3 regions of the Ensifer sp. 22460 genome follow, and region 1 is predicted to be linked to each of the others. Evidence: riboswitches for the same ligand, from Rfam matches in the RefSeq annotation. Region 1 holds a riboswitch; each other region holds the start of a gene.
The links. A riboswitch is a leader RNA that binds a small molecule or an ion and turns the genes downstream of it on or off. The one in region 1 is predicted to bind cobalamin.
Positions count from the first base shown of each region.

Region 1 (7,157 bases):
TCCGGCGCCTCCATGACGATATCGATCGCGAACTTGCGGCCCTGAATGTCGAGCCCCGCCTGCTGCTTTTCCAGCTCCTCGATGGCCGCGCGAACCCTGGCGATGGTCTGGCGGCGGACACCCGGGCGCTCGTTGAGCACGCGATCGACCGTCGCGGTGCTGAGACCGGCCTGAAAGGCGATGTCCTTGACCAGAAAGGGATGGGCCACCGCCGCTGCTCTCCTGATGGATTTTTGATGGATTCTTGCTCTATATCATGTTTTGCCGCCGCCTATAGTCGTGTCCATCAAGATGTTCCGGAGGAGGAAACGGGATGAAGACCGACAACAGTGCGAGGCAGCGGATCGAGCGTGTCTGGCTCACCGAAGCGGCCTGCGATATCGAGGCGTTCCGCGCGGAGGTCGAGCGCCGAACCAACCTGGCCGACTATCCCTATGCTTCAAGCTGCGACCAGAACGTGTTGATCTACAACAGCGCCGAGCTGATTGCAGCCTGCGGCAATGCCGAGGCGCGGCGGGCGGTGCTTGCCGAAATCTGTGAGGCGCTGGCGACCGGCCCGGGTGTGGCGGTCTTCAAGCGCGCCTTTGCCGATACCACCGCGGTGGATGTCGCGAGCACCGTCTTCGACGAGATCATCGAGGAACAGCATCGCACCAGCAGCGGCGGCGGCGATCATTTTGCCAAGCCCGGCGCCAATGATCGCATCTGGAACTCGCTGGAAAAGCACTGCCTGAAGGCGCCGGAAAATTTTGCAGCCTATTATGGCAATGCCATCATCGCGCTTGTCAGCGAAGCTTGGCTCGGGCCGAATTACCAGATGACGGCGCAGGTGAACCGCGTCAATCCGGGCGGCGCGGCACAATCGGCGCACCGGGACTACCATCTCGGCTTCCAGACCGCCGCGGTGATCGAGCGCTATCCGGCGCATGTTCACAAGCTTTCGCCGGTGCTGACCCTGCAAGGGGCGGTCGCCCATTGCGACATGCCGCTTGAAAGCGGGCCGACGCTGTTCCTGCCCTATAGCCAGACCTATGTGCCGGGTTATCTGGCGCTCAATCGGCCGGAGTTCCGGGCCTATTTCGACGAGCACCATGTCCAGCTCCCGCTCGAAAAGGGCGATGTCGTCTTCTTCAATCCGGCGCTCTTCCACGCCGCCGGCAACAACCGCTCCACCGACATCCGCCGCGTGGCGAACCTGCTGCAGGTGTCCTCGGCCTTTGGCCGGGCGATGGAAACGGTCGATCGGCTGACGATGAGCGCGACGCTCTACCCGGCCTTGAAGGCGTTGCTGGCGAAGGGCAAGCTGACCGATGCGGAAGCGGCCAATGCCATCGCGTCCTGCTCCGAGGGCTATTCCTTCCCAACCAATCTCGACCGCGACCCGCCGCTTGGCGGGCTGGCGCCGAAGACCCAGGCGCAGTTGATGCGCGAGGCACTGACCGCAGGAACGAGCGAGCAGGATTTTCAGGCCGCACTCGACGCGCAGGCGAAGCGCAAGCTGAGCTGACGGTCCGACAGCACATCCGACAGGCTCCCGGAGCGTTTCGCCCGGGGCCGCACCTGTTTTACACGATCATCCGAGGGAGGAATTTCAATGAGCGGACAAATGGAAGGCAAGATCGCCATCGTCACCGGCGGCACGCAAGGGCTGGGCGCAACGATCGCCGGCCTATTCGCCGAACGCGGTGCGGCAGGCATCGTCATTTGTGGGCGCAACGCCGCAAAGGGAAAGGCGAAGGCCGAAGAAATCGGCAAGGCCAGCGGCGCGAAAGTGGTCTATGTCGAGGCCGATCTTGAAAAGGTTGACGACGCGCGCAAGGTCGTTGCCGCCTGCGATGCGGAGTTCGGCCGGGTCGATGCGCTGGTCAATGCCGCCGCTATCACCGATCGCGGCACGATCCTCGACACGACACCGGAACTGTTCGACCGCATGTTCGCCATCAACGTGCGGGCGCCGTTTTTCCTGATGCAGGAGACGGTGAAGGTGATGCGGCGTGAGCAAACGGAAGGCACCATCGTCAATATCGGCTCGATGTCGGCAATGGCCGGGCAGCCCTTCATTGCGGCCTATTGCTCGTCGAAAGGCGCTCTGGAGACGCTGACCAAGAACACTGCCTATGCGCTTCTGCGCAACCGCATCCGCGTCAACGGCCTGAATATCGGCTGGATGGCTTCCGAAGGCGAGGACCGCATCCAGCGCGAATTTCACGGCGCTGCCGCGGATTGGCTCGAAAAGGCGGCCGCCAGCCAACCCTTCGGCAGGCTCGTCGATCCGGCGGAGGTGGCGCGCGCCTGCGCCTATCTGTCTTCCGCGGAATCCGGGCTGATGACCGGATCGGTGATCTGCTTCGACCAGTCGGTCTGGGGCGGCTATGACGGTTCGCCGCATCCGGTGGCGCCGCTCTAGATCACGATGATTTTGGGTCGGATCGACCCAAAATCATAAACGTGATCGATCCTCAAAAGTTAGAGCGGAATGCGGGCGGAAAACCGCGCGCACTTTTCCTCATCCCGCTCTGACGGGCGCTTGTCTTTCCTTGGCGGCTGTGCCCTTATGACGCCGTCAGGTGCCCGCGCGAGCGGGAGAATCGGGAATCCGGTGTCATTCCGGAACGTGCCCAACGCTGTGACGGGGACGGTCGCCTCTAGAAGTGCCTTGAATTGATTCAAGGCTTTGCCACTGGATCTTCAATCGATCTGGGAAGGTGAGGCGACCGGTTGAACCGAAGTCAGAAGACCGGCCTGGCGAGATAGACCGAACCCCGCGCGGACGGCGGGAGGTTTTCGCATTGTTGGGGATCGAACGATGCTGACTGAACAGAAGGGCGGCCTTGCGGCTGCCGGTGCCTTTTCGCCGGACGAGCGGGAGGCCGTCTACCGCGCCATCGAAACACGCCGCGACGTGCGCGACGAATTCTTGGCCGAGCCTCTTCCCGACGATCTGGTGAAACGCCTGCTTGCCGCGGCGCACAGCGCGCCGTCGGTTGGCTTCATGCAGCCCTGGAATTTCGTACTGGTGCGGGGGGCAGAAACGCGCGAGCGCGTCTGGCAGGCGTTTCACCGCGCCAATGATGAGGCCGCCTTGATGTTCGAGGCAGAGCAGCAGGCCAAATACCGCTCGCTGAAGCTTGAAGGCATTCGCAAGGCACCGCTCAGCATCTGCGTCACCTGCGACCGCACACGCGGCGGCGCCGTCGTTCTCGGGCGGACGCACAATCCGCAGATGGATGTCTATTCGACGGTCTGTGCCGTGCAGAACCTGTGGCTTGCGGCGCGAGCCGAAGGCGTTGGCGTCGGCTGGGTCAGTATCTTTCACGAGGCGGAGATCAAGGCGATCCTCGGCATTCCCGATCATATCGAGATCGTCGCCTGGCTCTGCCTCGGTTATGTCGATCGCCTTTACCAGCAGCCCGAACTGGCGGTGAAGGGATGGCGGCAACGCCTGCCGCTGGAAGAACTGGTGTTTGAGGAAGGCTGGGGGAACTGCAGCGAGAGTTCCTAAAGCCCGTCGCGCAAAAGTGCGCAGCGATCGCGACGCGCTTTAAGGCGGCGCCGGGTTCAGTTCTGGACCGGTTGATAGGCCGGTCCCTTCGGGTGCTTCAGGTCGATCGAGGTTTCTTCCTGCGGCAGGAAGGTCGGACCGACGACGCGCACCTTGCTCTTGGACGGGTCGTAAGGCCTCTCCTCGGCCGGCGCCGTGGCGGTCGTGGTATCCGCCGGCTTCTTGGTTTCGATCACGACGATGGATGACTGATCGTCGCCGATCTTGGTGCCGGTCGTTTTCGGTGAGGTTGCGGCAGTCTGCGGTATCTGGCAGCCGCACATGCCGGGCTTGCTGATGCCGCGTGTGCGATAGGCGAACGCATTGGGCATTTCGGTATAGGGTAACCCGGTCACGGCCGAGACCATCTGTTCGCTCTCTTCCGTGTTGATATCGTGGAAGTAGAGTTCGGTTTCGGCGCCAGGACAGCGCGCCCAGCAGGCCTGTTCGTCCCGCGGGAAGTCGGCCGGCGTCGCATCCGAGGAGATCGGGAAGAAAGCGCCGTCGCAGGTGCGCACGCACATGGTCCTGAGTGTTCCGCGATAGTAGCCATCCTGCGGCGCATAGCCGTCTTCGCCATGCCCGAGCATCGGCCCGTAGGCGTCGTCAGGTGGCAGGTCGGCAATGATGTTGCGGTGCGTTTCGGGCTCTTCGGGCTCGACGCTCGCGAATTCTTCGCTGTCGCCGTAGCAGCCGTTGATTTCAAGCGCGGCAAGGATGCGGCGGCGACTGTCTTCGCTGCCGCCGGCGACGATCTGCTCGCGCTCCGACTTCAGCATGCGCAGATTGTCTTCCATCTCGGCGATGAGGCTGTCGAGCTCCCCGCAGCTGTCGGGGTCGCCGCCATCGAAGACGACAACGCTGCCGCCACCGCAGCCCGCGCGGCGGCGGTCGTTCTTCGCCCGGCGCAGCTCGATATTCTGTCGTGAGATGGCGCTGGCATAGTCCCGGGCATCCGCAGTGGTGGCGACCATGTCGGGCAGTTGCGCAAGCCGGGTATTCAGCCGGTCGCACACGGTCGATGCCAGCGAAGGATCGGCACCGACCAGGGCCAGCGGCACAAGCACCACAGCGACGTGTTTCAAGCGCGGGAACACGGGCGAAGTCTCTTCCTGCTGCCGCATGATGCCGGCCTTCTGATATGGGCGGCTGCCAGCGGCAATTCCTGTTTCACCTCCATCATAGAGCTTGTCGGTGATCGTGCAACGACAAGCGGCGGTTTGCGTTAACGGCTCCGGCCGGCGATGGCATTCAAGCGGCGCGGGCGGTTTCGAGCGACATCGGGCGTTCGAGAACGGTGCCTTCGATGGCGGCAATGGCCTTCATGCGCTGAAGCAGGTCGTTAGTCACTTCCCAGGCGACGGCAACGGCGAAGACCGAGCCGATGCGATGGGGTTCGGCAATGCGCTCGCCCGGGCATCCCATGCGGCGGAACATGCGCTCCAGGAACACGTCGGTGACCGTGACGATGTGGCTGATGCCGGAGGCGAGACCGAGTTCGCCGACACCGCACATCAACTCGGCGGCGGCGATCGTCACCTGATTGGAGGCGCGGTCCTGCGAAATCTCAGGCTCAATGCAGAAGCGGCTCGATTCCCACACCGAGGCGCTGCGGATTTCCGGATTGTCGCCGAGCAGGATCGGGAAGGTATCGTCCAGCATGTTGGGACCGAGCGTCGGCAGCAGCCTCAGCGAGCCACGCAGCCGGCCGTCGGGAGCGTAGGACAGCACATAGAGCGGGTTCGCCGTGTCGTAGTTGTCGATTTCCCATGCGCCGTCCGTCTGAACGTCCCATTTCAGGAAATCGTGGAAGACCCGCTTGCGCAGCCGGAACATGTCGTCGACGGCCCGCGGGTGCTGTGCTCGGGTCTTTCCGTTCAGGATCCTGATCATCTTTTTCTCCATCCTTGTCTTGGGATGGGCGGATGCTGTCAGGCTGGCGGCGGTCGCGTAACTGTCGGTAGTGACAGTTTAAATCAGCGATATTTCCCACTAGATTTCGAGGGGTTTTGGGAGGGCCTTGGCGCGAGCTGCGTCAAACGGTGGGGATCAGTGCATGGCGGACGGCTTGGGCGACGGCTTGCGTGTTGGAGACGACATTCAGCTTGCGCCTCGCATTGGTCATGAAGAAGCGCACGGTGCGTTCGGAAATGCCGAGGATAGTGGCGATTTCCCAATAGCTCTTGCCGGCGGCGGCCCAGGTCAAAACCTCGGTTTCGCGACCGGTGAGGCGCATGTCACGCGCCGAAAGGCCGCCGGCCATTGCGCCATGTTCCAGCATGGCCGCATGGAAGAGATTCGCGGCGAGCTGGAAATCGCGCAGATGTTGGCGCCGATAGGCCGTCCATTCGTCGGCCGGCATGTTGACGTTGATTGCCAGCAGCGCCGTCCGACCTGCGGGCGATGGCAGCGGCAAGGCAACGCCCTCGGTGGAAATGCCGATTTCCTGCGCGGCCTGGAACAAAGGCTCGCATTCCGGGAACCGATGTCGCGCCATCGTCCATTCCACCGGGCGCACGCCGCCAAGCGCGAGCTTCAGGATCGGATCGATTCGGTGAAGGCCGCGCGAACGGTAGATCTCGGCGGCATAGGCGCCGAAGGTGTGATGCAGGCGGCAGATCTTGAGCTCGTCCGCATAGGGCTCGGCTTCGAGGTACAGGAGATGGGCAATGCGGAACGTGCGGCGCATCAGCGTAAAGAAATGAGCGGGCTCGACACAGCCCCCGCCTTCCAGGATTTCCAGCATGTCGAGGACAGCCTGCTGCTCAGTCATGCCACAACACCGAATCTCGTCCGAAGCCACAGCATGGTTAGAGGTTCACCTTTTGTCCAGCGCAAACTTACCCGTTTGGTGTGTGATGCCAATTTTGCAATTTTCGATTGCCGGTTCTTGCGACCGGATCGCGCGAGCGGGCAGCAGAGGATGATTCCGCTGTGATTCTCGGGCGATAGAGCGTCGCGCTCAACAATTGCGCGACGTCTGGATATGGCATTGGGGGCGCCGGTCTGGCGCCTGATATCTGCGAAGATCGAAGGCGATCTCCGCGGTATCATGTCAGCCCGGATGGCTGGCTTCGACGACCGCGAGGGCCGCCATGTTGACGACACCGCGCGATGTGACCGAAGGCGAAAGGATGTGCGCGGGAAGCGCCGAACCCAGCAGGATCGGACCGACATGCAGGCTGTCGGTCATGGTCTTGACGACGCCGAGCGTGATGTTGGCGGCATCGAGATTGGGGAAGACCAGGAGGTTGGCTTCGCCCGGCAGGCTGCTGTCCGGCATGACGCGTTGGCGCAGCGCTTCCGAGATCGCCGCATCGCCATGCATTTCACCGTCGACTTCGAGGTCGGGTGCCAGTTCCCGCACGAGCTGAAGCGCCTTGCGCATTTTGGTGGCGCTTTCCGAATCGCGCGATCCGAAGTTCGAATGCGACACGAGCGCTGCACGCGGGGTGATGCCGAAGCGGCGGATTTCCTGGGCGGCCATGACGGTCGTCTGGGCGATCTCCTCGGCGCTCGGGCAGTAGCTGACATAGGTGTCGGTGAAGAAGGTCGCGCCGCGCTGCGAGATCAGCAGGCTGAGGGCGGAGAAGTCGAGCACGCCTTCACGCTTGCC
Region 1 covers NZ_JBQENZ010000008.1:32,869-40,025, forward strand. Annotated here, with positions in the region: gene ACTJKM_RS11950 (LacI family DNA-binding transcriptional regulator) at 1-209, opposite strand, end outside; gene ACTJKM_RS11955 (phytanoyl-CoA dioxygenase family protein) at 314-1,507, shown strand; gene ACTJKM_RS11960 (SDR family oxidoreductase) at 1,595-2,407, shown strand; cobalamin riboswitch at 2,549-2,760, shown strand; gene bluB (5,6-dimethylbenzimidazole synthase) at 2,807-3,502, shown strand; gene ACTJKM_RS11970 (DUF2865 domain-containing protein) at 3,559-4,665, opposite strand; gene ACTJKM_RS11975 (acyl-homoserine-lactone synthase) at 4,793-5,434, opposite strand; gene ACTJKM_RS11980 (helix-turn-helix transcriptional regulator) at 5,577-6,314, opposite strand; gene ACTJKM_RS11985 (NADP-dependent malic enzyme) at 6,597-7,157, opposite strand, start outside.

Region 2 (7,157 bases), on a different contig from region 1:
AAGGCAGAGGAGGCAATGTTGATCTTCATGAAATGGATCCCTGTCGAGGAAGTGAAAAGGAGAAACGGGCGGTGCCGGCAACGGCGGTGCTGTGGGCGGTGGCGGTGACACCGAAGGCGGAGGACAGCGCCCGCGGGCTCAGCACCGCGTCGGGTGTGCCAAAGGCGGTGAGCCGCCCCGCCGTCACGATCGCCACGTCAGTCGCGAATTCGGCGGCGAGATTGATGTCGTGCAGCGTCGATACGATCGTCAGCTTCAACGTCTGCAACAGCTCGAGGATTTCGAGCTGGTGGCGGATGTCGAGATGGTTGGTCGGCTCATCAAGGATGATGATGCGCGGCTCCTGGGCAAGCGCCCGGGCAATCAGCACCCGCTGCTTCTCGCCGCCCGAGAGCGTCGAGAACTGGCGGCCGGCGAGATGGGCGAGATCGAGATGGGAGAGCGCATGCTGCACGCGCTCGCGGTCGGTGTCCGTCCAGCCGTTGAGCCCCTCTCGCCGCGGGATGCGGCCCATCATCACGACGTCGCGCACGCTGAAGGGAAAATCGCCGGGCATTTCCTGAAGCACGACGGCGATCGTCTTTGCCGCTTCGCGCGCCGAAATCGACCAGAGGTCGATCCCGTCGACCTCGATGCGGCCCGCATTCGGCTGCACCGCCCGGTAAAGGCAGCGCAGAAGCGAGGTCTTGCCGGCCCCGTTCGGCCCGAGGATCGCAAGCCGGCTGCCCGCCTCGATCGCGAAGTCCATGTCGTCGACCAGGGTCAGCCCCGGGCGCGGCCCCCAGCAAAGCCCCTTAACGCGAAGGGCGGCTCCTGTTGCGGTGCAGGTCATGGTCTGATCCCTCCCCGGCAGCGCCACGCGTCCATCCCGGACGCACCAGGGGCGCTTGAGCGCATGCGTGTCGCGCTCATTGGAAATGGCCCGCAAGGTCTTCGGAGACGAGCATGGCCGCCGGGATGCGGGCGAGCGTCTTGCCCTTCAGCTCGCGCGGCCGTTCGGCAGCCCGCGTCATGCCGTCGCCGCGCTCCACATAGGTGGCGGCAAAGCGGACGAGATCGTCGATGTCCTCTTCCGGCGAAATGTCGCCAAAGAGATAGGTCGCCTTGCCCGTCGCCTGGAAGGCGATGGTGCAGGGGCGCGTGCATGCAGCCATGCAGACCGTGCCGGCAATCGAGAAATCACGATCGAGCGGCGCGCCGAGGGCGGCAATGCTGCGGTTGAGCCGCTTTATCAGCTCGGCGCCCGGCATGCAGGGGCCGCCGGTAAAGCGGCAATCGGTGCAGACCGTTATCTTATGCTGTCTTGAAGTCGGCTCAGCCATTTTCTCTCTCCGCCGGACTGACGGCAAGAGATGGCGAAGCGGCAGGATGACGGAAAACCGTCGCGCGAAAGCCAGTTCTTTTCCATCGGAACACCCCGTCCGTTGTGGTTGATCGGTTCGATGGCAGGTCTCCTGGCTCGCGGGTCGCGGCGCATCCACGTCTTCCCGGCCTTTGGCCAGTGACATGGTGTGAATGCGCTGTCCGCTCACAGTTGCGGGGGCAGCCACGGTTTCGGTCCCGTCAGGGTCGTCCGTTCCGTGTTCCCTTTTCAGCCGCTTCCGCATTGTCGCGGACGCAGCACCATCGCGCTCTTCCTCGCATGAATCGGCAGCGGATACAACCGATGGGGTCGGGCGGCCGGGATCTATCAACATGCGGCGTTTCGTCATGTACTGACTGTTATAAAATAACATAACGACAATCAACAAGGAAATGATCCTAAGTCACCCTGCCGGCCGCCGCGGGCGAGAGTCTCGCCTGACGGCGACGACCGGCGTATCCTTGCTCCTTGGCTTGTCGGGAAAGGATCTCTGCCATGGCTGCCTATTTGATCGCCGATGTCGATATCACCGATGCAGCGACCTTCGAGGAATACAAAAGAGAGGTGCCGGCGACGGAGGCCCGCTATGGCGGGCGCTATCTCGGCCGCGGTGGCGCAACCCGGGTGCTTGAAGGCGACTGGGAACCGCACCGGCTCGTCATCCTCGAGTTCCCGGACATGCAAGCCTTGCTCTCCTGGTACCAATCGCCGGACTATCAGCGCCTGAAGGCGATCCGTGAGCGCTGTGCCAGGACACGGATCATAGCACTCGAAGGCGTCGCCATCTGAAGCGGAGCGCAAGACTGGCCGCAATTGCCGGCCTTGCTCGTGAAACGAACGGATGAGCGCCCCCGTCACTTCAAGCTTCGCGGCGCGCGGATGAAGCAACTGCGGGGCATGTGCTCCGGGTCCATCGACATGCGGCGTTTCGTCATGTCCATCCGTTATGCGATAACATAAAAATACAACGCCAGAGTTGAATAGCCGGCGAAATCCGCCTTGGTGGGACCGTGTGCCTTCATCGGGACCGGCGCGCCGCCACCCTCTCGAACTTGCCTTCGCACGACCGCCCGGCCCGACGCTTTCGGACCGGTGCCGCGCAGCGCTCATCAGCCCCCACTGCGCGCAAAAGCCGGAAATTTAACGTACGTTACGCTCACGTAACCCCAAGGCCGTTGAGAAAATCAGCAGCCGAAGCGACAATTGCCAAAGCTAGGATTGGGCATCGACAAGCCACCGATAAAATCAACTTAGCCGCGCAGGTCCCGAAATGAAGTGATGGCAACGCAACTTGCTACAGGGGATGGCAGTGAATCCAATTGACTTCTTCGTCGAGACGCTTCGGACCTATCCTCCGGTCGCCGTCTTCCTCGCCCTCGGCATCGGCTTCCTGATCGGGCCCATCAAGGTCGCGGGGTTCAATCTCGGAAACGTCACCGCCACGCTGCTGGCGGGTGTTCTCATCGGGCAGCTGGGCATCCAGGTTTCCGGTGATCTGAAGTCCACCTTGTTCCTGATCTTCCTGTTCGCCGTCGGCTACGGTGTCGGCCCGCAATTCGTGCGCGGCTTGAGCACCGATGGGCCGAAGCAGATTGCCTTTGCGCTGTCTGTCCTGGTGCTGTGCCTCATCGTTCCCTATCTCTGCGCGCTGATCGCCGGGCTTCCGCTTGGCTACGGCGCCGGCATGTATGCCGGGTCGCAGACGATCTCGGCTGCGATCGGCGTTGCCACGGACCAGATCAATTCGCTCGGGCTGACGCCGGAGCAGGCCAAGACCTTTGCCGACCAGATTCCGATTGCCTATGCGGTCACCTACATCTGGGGCACGATCGGCTCTGCCATCATCCTCGCCCAGCTTGGCCCAAAACTTCTCGGCATCGATCTTCCGGCGGCCTGCAAGGAGTATGAGGCCAAGCTCGGCGGCGGCACCGAGAGCAGCGAACCCGGCATCACCCGCGCCTATCATGATTTCGGCCTTCGGGCCTATCGGATCGACGAAGCAAGCGGGCTAACCGGAACGCCGGTCAAGAACCTGCTTCCCGGCATTCGCGTCTTCGTCGAGCGCCTGCGAAGAGGCGATCAGATCATCGAAGCGGATGGCAACACCGTGCTGCAGCCGGGCGACGTCGTCGCCTTCTCGGGCAGGCGCGCCCTGCTCGTCGAAAACCTGGACAGCAAGCTGACGGAGGTCGAGGACAAGGAGCTTCTGAACGCGGAGGCCGAGATCGTCGACGTCTACGTGACCAGCAAGGCGCTGGCCGGAAAGACACTCGCCGAAGTCAGCACGATGGATTGGGCGCGCGGCGTCTATGCCCGCAAGATCGTGCGCTCGCTGGTCGAGATCCCGGTCCTTCCCGGCACGACCGTCGAGCGTGGCGACATCGTCACCATCGGCGGCGCCAGGAGGCACGTCGAAGCGGCGATCAAGGCTCTCGGCTTTGCCGATCGCCCGGTCGAAACCACCGACATCGCCTTCCTCGGCTGGGGTCTGTTCATCGGCGCGATGATCGGGGCGCTGACGATAACGATCGGCGGTATTCCGATCGGGCTTTCCACCTCCGGCGGCGCCCTGCTTGCCGGTCTCGTGCTCGGCTGGCTGCGCACCACCTACCCCGCCTTCGGCCGCATCCCGTCGCCGGCGCTGTGGCTGTTGAACACGCTCGGCCTCAACATCTTCATCGCCGTGGTCGGTATCGGCGCCGGACCGGGCTTCGTCGCAGGCCTCCAGGAGGTTGGCATTTCGCTGTTCATCTGGGGAGTCGTTGCAACCTCCATCCCGATGATCGCCTCGGTGCTGATCGGCCACTATGTCTTCAAGTTCCACCCGGCGATCCTGTTTGGCGCCTGCGCCGGCGTCAGGACCACGACCGCAGCGCTCGGCATGATCCAGGAGGCGGCCAAGAGCAAGGTGCCGGCGCTTGGCTACGGCATGCCCTACGCCATCGGCAACACGCTGCTCACCATCTTCGGCCTCGTCATCGTCATCATGCTCGCCTGAGGCGCGCCGGCGAACCGAGACCATTGTTCCAATTTCATAGATCACAGGGAGTGTGGATCATGTTGGACAGAAAATTCTACGACAGCATTTCCGATCTCAGCCCGTTCGAAATCAAGGACGAACTGATCAAGCTCGCCAAGACGAGCTCGCAGAAATCCGCCAAGGCCTTCCTGAATGCCGGCCGCGGCAACCCGAACTGGACGGCAACGCGCGCCCGCGAAGCCTTCTTCCTGCTCGGCCAGTTCGCCCTGACGGAGGCTAAACGCGCCTACTACGATCCGAAGGCGGGCGTCGCCGGCATGCCGCCCCAGGACGGCGCGCATGCGCGGTTCCAGAAGTGGATCAAGAAACAGCTTCAAATCACGGAAAACGTGGACGAGGACGACGAAGGCATACCGGCCGCCAAGACCCTCGGTGACGCCGTCGCCTATGCCATCAACACCTTCGGCTTCGACCCTGATGGATTCGTGCACGAACTGACGGACTCGATCATCGGCGACAACTATCCGGTCCCCGATCGGGCGCTGCATCACAACGAGATCATCACCCACGAATATCTGATGTGGGCGATGTGCGCCGGCCACCGGCCAAGCGTGAAATTCGACCTCTACCCGGTCGAAGGCGGCACCGCCGCCATGTGCTACATCTTCAAGGCCTTGAAGAACGCCCGCATCCTCAACGCCGGCGACACGATCGCGCTCGGAACGCCGATCTTCACGCCCTATCTCGAAATGCCGCAGTTGGAGGATTACACCCTCAAGACCATCAATGTCAGCGCCGAGCAGGAAGACCGCTTCCAGTTCACCGACGATGACATCAAGGCGCTGGAAAACCCCGAGGTGAAGGCGCTGTTCCTGGTCAACCCCGGCAACCCGTCCGCCGTCGCGATGGATCCGGATTCGATCAAGCGCCTTGTCGATCTCGTAAACAACAAGCGTCCCGATCTGATCATCCTTACCGATGACGTCTACGGCACCTTCGTCCCGGGCTTCCAGTCGCTGCTCGGCCATCTGCCGCGCAACACCATCGGCGTCTATTCCTATTCGAAGTACTTCGGCTGCACCGGCTGGCGCCTCGGCGTGGTGGCCGTTGCCCAGGACAACATCTTCGACGAGAGGATCAAGACGCATCCCGAGCCGATCCAGAAGCTTCTGGAAAAGCGCTACAAGGCGATGACGCCGAAGCCGCGCGAGGTGAAGTTCATCGACCGCATCGTCGCCGACAGCCGCGACGTGGCGCTGAACCACACCGCCGGCCTGTCGCTTCCCCAGCAGGTCATGATGTCGCTCTTCAGCCTGGTCGAGCTGATGGATGTCGAGAAGGCCTACCAGAAGGCCTGCATCGCCATCTGCACGAAGCGGTTCTGGAACCTCGTAAACGGCATGGGCGTCGAGTCCAACCCGGGCATCTATTTCGACCACTATTACGGCATCATCGATTTCGAGTTCTGGCTGCGCAAATATGTCGGGCAGGATGTTGTCGAATGGGTGAAGGACAACATCCATCCGCTCGACATTCCCTTCCGACTGGCCGAGGACCACGGCATCGTTCTCTTGAACGGCTCCGGCTTCGACGCGCCAAACTGGTCGGCGCGCGTTTCCTTCGCCAACCTCAATGACGACGCCTATTCGCAGATCGGCCGTGCCGTGCGCTCCGTGGCGCGTGGCTACGTGCAGACCTACCAGGCGGCCAAGGGCCTGAAGATCAGCTAGTCGAGCAAGGCGGCCGGCAAACCCGTCGGCCGCCTCCCCCTACAGCGCCGCGTTCAGTTAGACGCGCAAAGGTCGCTGTAGCACTTTGAATTGCTGCATGTTTTTGTCCTTCAATCGGCGACAATTGAAGGAAACATGCGGTAGGGCGTGAGCAGACGTCCTGTTACCCAGCCACCCCGGATTTTCCGGCAGGGTCCTGCCGGCAAGTGAGCAGCGCATCATCAGGCTGAAGGCGCTCCTTCGGCATGGAGTTGGGAGTAAAGCGGCGTGATCGATCACCTGTTCGGCATCCTCAGAGCGCATCCGGAGCTTGCCCTGTTCCTCGCGCTCGGCATCGGCTACGCCGTCGGCAAGATCACCATCTTCGGCGTGACCATCGGCGCCGTTACCGGCTGCCTGCTGGCGGGCGTGCTGATCGGACAGACGGGCGCCGTGTTGTCGAACGACGTGAAGCAGGCGTTCTTCCTGCTGTTCCTCTTCGCCATCGGCTACCGCACCGGCCCGCAATTCTTCCAGAGCCTCAATGCCGATGCCCTGCCCCAGATCGCCGTCACCGTGACGCTCTGCGTCGCGGCGCTCGCGGCGGCGATCCTTCTTTCGATCCTGTTCGGTTTCGATCTCGGCACGGCCGCAGGCGTCCTTGCGGGCGGGGCAACGGAATCGGCGACCGTCGGCGTCGCCATCGACACCTTCCGCAAGACGGCGCCAACACCCGAAGCCGTCACCCAATTCGAATCCGCCGTGGCCACCGGCTTTGCGGTCGCCTATCTCGTCGGCGTCGTCACCGCGATCCTCGTCCAGTCGCAGCTCGCACCGCGCATGTTCGGCCGCAGCCTGAAGGAAGCCTGCGCCGAGCTCGAAGCCGAACTCAACATCGCCCCGGAGAACAGCGGCGATACCGCCCGCCGCGAGATCGAAGCGCGCGCCTTTGAGATCGCCGATAATCTGGTCGGCCTGACCGTGGCGGAAGCGGAGGCGCGAGTCCCTGAGCATCAGAAGGCCTATATCGAGCAGATTCGCAGGGGCAATGAGATCATCTCCCCCGCCCCGCAAGAGCGACTGCAGGCCGGGGACATCATTGCGG
Region 2 covers NZ_JBQENZ010000022.1:21,026-28,182, reverse strand. Annotated here, with positions in the region: gene ACTJKM_RS24320 (ABC transporter substrate-binding protein) at 1-29, opposite strand, end outside; gene ACTJKM_RS24315 (ABC transporter ATP-binding protein) at 26-832, opposite strand; gene ACTJKM_RS24310 (DUF1636 family protein) at 909-1,322, opposite strand; cobalamin riboswitch at 1,428-1,643, opposite strand; gene ACTJKM_RS24305 (DUF1330 domain-containing protein) at 1,859-2,152, shown strand; gene aspT (aspartate-alanine antiporter) at 2,673-4,361, shown strand; gene ACTJKM_RS24295 (bifunctional aspartate transaminase/aspartate 4-decarboxylase) at 4,421-6,073, shown strand; gene aspT (aspartate-alanine antiporter) at 6,341-7,157, shown strand, end outside.
Region 2: another riboswitch for cobalamin. It lies ahead of ACTJKM_RS24310 (DUF1636 family protein); the one in region 1 lies ahead of bluB (5,6-dimethylbenzimidazole synthase).

Region 3 (7,157 bases), on a different contig from region 1:
GATGCGTTCGACGGTGTCACCGTTGGTGCGCCAGGGGGCGTCGGAGATATCGGTGAGGATCGATGGTTTTACGCCGGTCCAGACGTCCGACATGACGCAATCGAGCGGGTCGAAGGCGAACCCCGCATCCGCCGCGATCGCCCGCTGCAGGCTCTGGTCCCCGCCTTCACCAAGCCCGCGCGGAACGCGGGCCAGTGCCACGGTCAGATCGGTCAGCAAGCGCCCGTCCGGCGCCACGCCGAAGATGTGCAGGCCGTCGCGGATCTGCATTTCCTTGAGGTCGCAGAGATAGGCGTCGAGCTTTTCCAGCGCCTTGTCGTCGCTGTCGCCCTTGTCGATACCGGCATCGCTGTCGAGGCCGATGTCGCGCACGAGGTCGAGGATCTGGCGGCTCAAGAGCCGCAGCCGTCGCGGGTCGCCGCCGGCGGCGTCGTAATATTCGTCGACCAGCGCCTCGAGGTCCTTGAGCGGCCCGTAGGATTCAGCGCGCGTGAGCGGTGGCGTCAGGTGGTCGATGATGACGGCGCTGGTGCGGCGCTTGGCCTGCGTGCCTTCGCCCGGATCGTTGACGATGAACGGATAGATATGCGGCAGCGGCCCGAAGATCGCCTCGGGGTAACACGTCTCAGACAGCGCCAGCGCCTTGCCCGGCAGCCATTCGAGATTGCCGTGTTTGCCCATATGCACGATCGCCTGCGCGCCGAACTGATGGCGCAGGAAGGCATAGAAGGCGAGATAGCCATGCGGCGGCACCAGGTCCGGCGAGTGGTAGCTTTCCTTCGGATCGATGTTGTAGCCGCGCGCCGGCTGGATGCCGACGATGACATCGCCGAAGCGGGCGAGCGGCAGCGCGAAGGCGCCGTCGAGGAAGAACGGATCGGCCTCGGGCGCGCCCCAACGGCCGCCAACTTCATCCTGAATCTGTTTCGGAAGCGAATCGAAGAAGGCGTTGTAATCGCTGAGCGAAATTGTTTCTCTAATTTCACGATCACGGCCTGCCGCATTGGTCGGCCCGGCCATCAGGTAACGCATCAGCGCGTCGCCATCCTCCGGGACGTCGCCCACCGCATAGCCTTCTGCCGTCATGGCACGCAGCACTTCGACGGTGCCGGCCGGTGTGTCGAGACCGACGCCATTGCCGAGGCGCCCGTCGCGGTTCGGATAATTGGCCATGACGATGGCGATCCGCCGGTCGGCGGGTTCGGTGCGACGCAACTTCGCCCAGTTGACGGCAAGGCTGGCGGCAAAACGCACCCGATCTTCGAGCGGCTCATGCCCGACAATGTTAGCCTCGACTTTCGCATCGTAGATCGACGCCGCCTTGAACGAGACGGCGCGCGCAAGGATGCGGCCATCGACCTCCGGTAGCGCCACGTTCATCGCCAGATCGCGCGCCATCAGCCCCTGCGGCGATGTCTCCCATTGCTGCCGTGATGAGCCGGAGAAGATCACCTGCAGCACCGGCGCGCCGGTTGATTCCAGCACCGTCGGCTGACGATCGGCGCCGGGCGAAGAAACGGCAAAGCCGGTGGCATTCATCACCACGTCGGGTGGGGCTTCGGAAAAGATCGATTGCAGCGTGCCGACGGAGACCGCATCCTTGAGGCTGGAGACGAAGACCGGCAGTGCCCGAACCCCTTGCACCTTCAGCGCATCGATCAGCGCTTCGACCGGCCGCGTCTCGCCGCTCTGGACGAGGGCGCGGTAGAAGCAGATGGCGATGGTGGGATTTGCGCATGCGGGGGCTCCAGCCCCCACAACACTCAACCAATCCGAAACCCCGATCACGCCCCGCCCCGGCCACCAGATGCCGGCTTTCAGCAAAGGCTTGGCCGGCTGCGGTTTCTCGGCGCCTGAAACCAGCGCCTCGGCATAGTCGAGGAACAGGCCGGCATTGTCGGCGCCGCCCTCGTTGAAATAGGCCCAGAGCCGCTGGCGGTCATCGGCCTCAACCGTAGAAAACGGTTCAAGGCCCGGGTCCGGCTTGTCGTCGCCCGGCAGCACCGCGATCTGGAAACGGTGGGTGACGGCGGCCGCATGCAAGGCTTCGAGCAGATAGCGGAAATAGCTGGCGCCACCGAGCGGCCGGACGACGATCAGCCTCGCATGACGCGCCGTGCGCTCGACATAGGTGTCGACCGACATCGGATGCATCAGGTTCATCAGGCTCGCAATGCGCAGGCTCAGGCCACCGTCACGCCGGCCGTGGGCGGCGGCGATCGAGGAGAGCTCGGTGTCGGCGGCAGACAGGAACAGGATGTCGGCCGGCGTTTGCCCAAGGTCGATCGCCTCGTTGCCGTCGGCGATCGTTCCTTTCTGGGCGAGAAGCAGATGCATGGTCTTGTCCGTTCGGGCAATTCCGAACGGAAACGCGTGAAGCGGCTTCCGTCCGGAATTGCGTTATTTCAATGCGTTAGATCATTTCATTCAATGAACGATCAGACGAGCGCAGCAATCGCAGCGCGAACCGCCGCCTCGTCCATGTCGTGCAGGCCGATGACGACGAGACGCGTGCCGCGCTTTTCGCCGGCCGCCCAGGCGCGATCGTAATACTGGTCGATGCGGGCACCGACCGCCTGGATCAGCAGGCGCATCGGCTTGCCAGGCACATCGGCAAAACCCTTGAGACGCAGCACGTCGTGCTCTGATATCACGCCCTTGAGGCGATCGATGAAGGCGGCCGGATCGGCGATGGCGCCGAGCTCGACGACAAAGCTGTCGAACTCGTCATGGTCGTGCTCCTCGCCCGCCTCATGCTCCATCTCGTGATGCGACTTGCGGTTGGCGATATCGCTTTCGGTGCCGACGCCGAGGCCAAGCAGGATGGCGGCGGCCACCTCGCCGTTCTTCGCCTCGATCATGGTCGGCTTGCGGCTGGTGCGCGAGGAAACCTCGTCGCGTACCGCCTTGAGGCCGGACGCGTCGATCAGATCGGTCTTGTTGAGCACGATCAGGTCGGCAGCGGTCAACTGATCCTCGAACAGTTCCTCGATCGGGCTTTCATGGTCGAGATTGTCGTCCTCGACGCGCAGCGCATCGACCTTGTCATGGTCATCGGCAAAGCGGCCGGCGGCAACGGCAGCGCTGTCGACCACGGTGACGACGCCATCGACGGTGACTTCACTGCGGATATCCGGCCAGTTGAAGGCGGCGATCAGCGGCTGCGGCAAAGCCAGGCCCGAGGTCTCGATGATGATATGATCCGGGCGGTTTTCGCGCTCGAGCAGCTTGGTCATGGTCGGGATGAAATCATCGGCCACGGTGCAGCAGATGCAGCCATTGGTAAGTTCGATGATGTCGTCCTCGCTGCAGGCCTCCGCACCGCAGCCCTTCAAGACGTCGCCGTCGACGCCGAGATCGCCGAACTCGTTGATGATCAGCGCGATGCGCTTGCCGTCGGCGTTCTGCAACAGATTGCGGATCATCGTCGTCTTGCCGGCGCCGAGGAAGCCGGTGATGACAGTCGCCGGGATCTTGCCGTGGCTGGTTCTCGCAGTGGTCATTATTCAACCCTTCATTTTCAGCGGCAAACCGGCCGCGACAAAGTAAACTTCAGCGGATTTCTCCGCAACGATCTGGTGAAGCCGGCCGGCATGGTCGCGAAACTCGCGCGCCATGCGGTTCTCGGGCACAATGCCGAGGCCGACCTCGTTGGAAACGAAAACGAGGCGCGCCTGCGCCTGCGGCAGGTAGGCGGCGAGCGCTGCGAACTCCGCCTCGATGTCGCGCTCCTCGAGCATGAGATTGGTGACCCACAGCGTCAGGCAGTCGATCAGCACGACGTGATCGGGATTATCGATGCGACTGAGGATGCCGACGAGATCGACCGGCTCCTCATGCGTCGTCCAGCCTTCGCCGCGGCGCATCTTGTGATGGTCGATGCGCGCGCGCATTTCGTCGTCCCAGGCGCGGCCGGTGGCGACATAATGTTTGGTGAGACCGGACGCTTCGACGAGCTTCTCGGAAAAGCTGGATTTGCCGGAACGGGCGCCGCCGAGGACCAGAACGGGTCCGGCGCTGGGATTGCTCATCGCGACCGCGCCAAGGTCAGCGGCAGATGGCAACAGCCGTTCGACGCGCCGGCGGCGCGTTCGGGAAAGTATCTGAGAGCCAAAACAACCTCCGTGATGGCGTTGGAGACGACACGTCTCCTCGGGCGGAATGCCCATGTCGGGTGGCAGGTCTCCTGGCTCACGGCGTCACGAGGCCCCACATCGCCTCGCTCAGAATGGACGAGGTTCCGATGTCAGGACCCGAGCGGCCCGCCTCACCTTCCCGGCGCTTTCCGGTGCCACAGCGAACCTTTGCGCGTCGTCTCCGACGCGCGGCGCTGTGGGCGGCTTCGTGAAAGGCGGACGATTCGTAGAAGAAGAGGCGTCCAACCCGGCTGATCACGATGCCACGCCAGTGGCTTTTCCGGCTCGATCCCGACCTGCTTCGATTGCCCCATGCAATCGGCTGACAGCCCGATTCTGAACCCGATGGCGAACCCTGACCGTTCTACAGTCGCGGGGTCGGCTGCGATAAGGATGCCCGATTTGGGTCCATCCGTCACATTCCCAATTATTCCCCCCGATCGCCACGACAAGGGGGAACCATCCAACATCCGATGATTAGGAAGCGGGCGCCGCAAAGTCAATCGACGCTTGCGACACCTCCCCGGCCGACTTGCGTCGCGCGACGATTTGTCGAGCGCGAAGCCGCACCGGACATTAGGCGAATGGCAGATCGCGAACGAACATATTTTAGCAATTACAGATGTTGCGTTAAACTGCAGCGCCGCGCGTCCTATGGACGCGCAAAGGTCGCTGAACCATCCCGCAACCGACCCGAGGGGCTTCGTTTATCCGGTAGGCACATGGAACGCAGGCTCGCCGCCGTGATGATTGCCGACGTTTGCGGCTATGGGCTGCTTACCCAGGCCGACGAGGAGGGTACCTGCGCCCGCTTTCAGGCCGACCTGCACGAACTATTCGAACAAAGCATCGAGACGCATCGCGGCCGGTTGATCAAGACCATGGGCGACGGCCTGCTGGTCGAGTTCCACAGCGTCGTCGAGGCGGTCCGATGTGCGGTCGAGGTGCAGCGCGCCAAATCTGAAAGTCGCGGCGTGGACGCGGGGCGGCTGCAATTTCGCATCGGCATCAATCTTGGCGACGTGATCGTCGAGGGCGACGACATTCACGGCGATGGCGTCATCATCGCCGAGCGCCTGCAGAGCCTGGCCGAACCGGGCGGCATCGTCATCTCCGGCACCGCCTATGACCAGGTCGAGAAGCACCTCGACGTCGGTTTCGTCTTTCTCGGCGAGCAACGCCTGAAACACGTCGAAAAACCGGTTCGGACCTACCGTCTCTGGCTGGACGAAGCCCACGCCGGCAAGCCGAAGGCCAAAGCACACCGTGGAAGACGCTGGGTCGCGCTGGCCGCGGCATCTGCCCTGGCATTCGCAGCCGCCGTCGGTGCCGCCTGGTGGCGCCCGTGGCAGCCGCCTGCCGACATCCGACCGGCTCAGGCCGTGGACTTCAGCCAGGCAGACAAGCCCTCGATCGCCGTGCTTCCGTTTGCCAATGTCAGCGATGACCCCAAGCAGGAATTTTTCGCCAATGGCATGACCGACGGCCTTATCACCGAACTGGCCCAGATCTCCGGCCTGTTCGTCATCGCGCGCAACTCGACGTTCACCTACAAGGGCAAGTCGGTGACAGCCAGGCAGGTGTCGGAAGAGCTCGGTGTCCGATATGTGCTTGAAGGCAGCGTCCAGCGTGCCGGAGAGCAGCTTCGCATCAATGCTCAGCTCATAGATTCCCTTGATGGCGGACACGTCTGGGCCGGAAAGTTCGACGGATCGCTCACCGACGCCTTTGCGCTGCAGGACGAAGTGATGCGCGGCATTGCCGAAGCGCTTGCGTTGCGGCTGGACCCTGACCAGCAGATGGCCTTCGGGCGCAAGGAAACGGCCGTGCCGGCGGCCTTTGATGCGTTCCTGCGCGGCTGGGAGCATCACCGGCGCACCACGCCCGAAGACTTCGCGAAGGCACTGCCCTACTTCGACCAGGCGATTGCGCTCGATCCCGCCTATGGACGTGCCTATGCCGCCGCAGCCATGGTCTATGCGCGCATTTATCTGTGGCGCTGGCACTATCAGCTGGGCATCACGCGCTTCGAGGCGCGAGCCAAGGCGCGGCAGTTTCTGCGGATGGCGCAGAAACATAAGACGGCACTCACCTATCAGGCAGCGGCCCTCCTTGCCGAAGCGGATTGGCGGCATGCCGACGCGCTCGCAGACCTTAAGGAAGCGATCGCGCTGGAACCCGGCGACTCCTGGAGCTACGCATTGACGGCCTTCGTGCTGACATCCGCCGGCCGGCCGGCGGAGGCCCTGCCCTATATCCGCACGGCGATCCGCCTCGATCCGCACTCCCCGTCCTTCTTCCTGTACGTCCTCGGCCTGACGCAGTTCAGCCTGGAGGATTTCGAAGCGGCAGCGGCAGCGGCGAAAAGCAGTATCGCACTCAACCCCCAGGATGACGGTCCTTTCCTTCTCCTTGCCTCTGCCGCCGGACATCTCGGTCACCGCGCGGAGGCTGAGGCGGCAGTCGCCCGCTACGACGCGCTTCGCATCAGCCGTGGCGGAACGCCCGTCTGCATTTCAGAGCGCCCGCCGCTGGACCTGGCGCAGCCGCATGCCAGCGAGAAGCTCTATCAGGGACTGCGTCTGGCGGGCGTGCCTGAGACCCTGATGAACACCGACGTCAGCATTCGCGACAGGCTGCCAGCCGATGAGCTCCGTTCGTTGTTCTTCGGGCACCGGTTGCGTGGACGCATGCTGGATTCGGGCGAGGAACAAGAAGCTGTCGTTTCGCCCGAGGGCATCGCCACCTTGACGGGAGACTGGGCTTCGCTCGGCGCCGGCAGGATGAGCAACGTCGAGGTCCGGTTCGAGAAGGACGAGGTTTGTTTCCTGTGGCTGAAAACGACGAACCTTTGTGGGGTGGTCTCGCGGAACCCCGGAGGACTGAGCGCCCGGGAAAACGAGTTCATCTGGTACCATGGCGACAGAGCCTTCACCTTCTCGCAGGTGCGCTAGCCATGGCAGAAGCGACGCAGGCGCCAAACCGGTTGCGGCCCTAGTGCGTCACCCGCTGCAGCACGCT
Region 3 covers NZ_JBQENZ010000022.1:101,920-109,076, reverse strand. Annotated here, with positions in the region: gene cobN (cobaltochelatase subunit CobN) at 1-2,337, opposite strand, end outside; gene cobW (cobalamin biosynthesis protein CobW) at 2,439-3,503, opposite strand; gene cobU (bifunctional adenosylcobinamide kinase/adenosylcobinamide-phosphate guanylyltransferase) at 3,507-4,031, opposite strand; cobalamin riboswitch at 4,394-4,615, opposite strand; gene ACTJKM_RS24735 (adenylate/guanylate cyclase domain-containing protein) at 4,859-7,090, shown strand; gene ACTJKM_RS24730 (class I SAM-dependent methyltransferase) at 7,131-7,157, opposite strand, start outside.
Region 3: another riboswitch for cobalamin. It lies ahead of cobU (bifunctional adenosylcobinamide kinase/adenosylcobinamide-phosphate guanylyltransferase); the one in region 1 lies ahead of bluB (5,6-dimethylbenzimidazole synthase).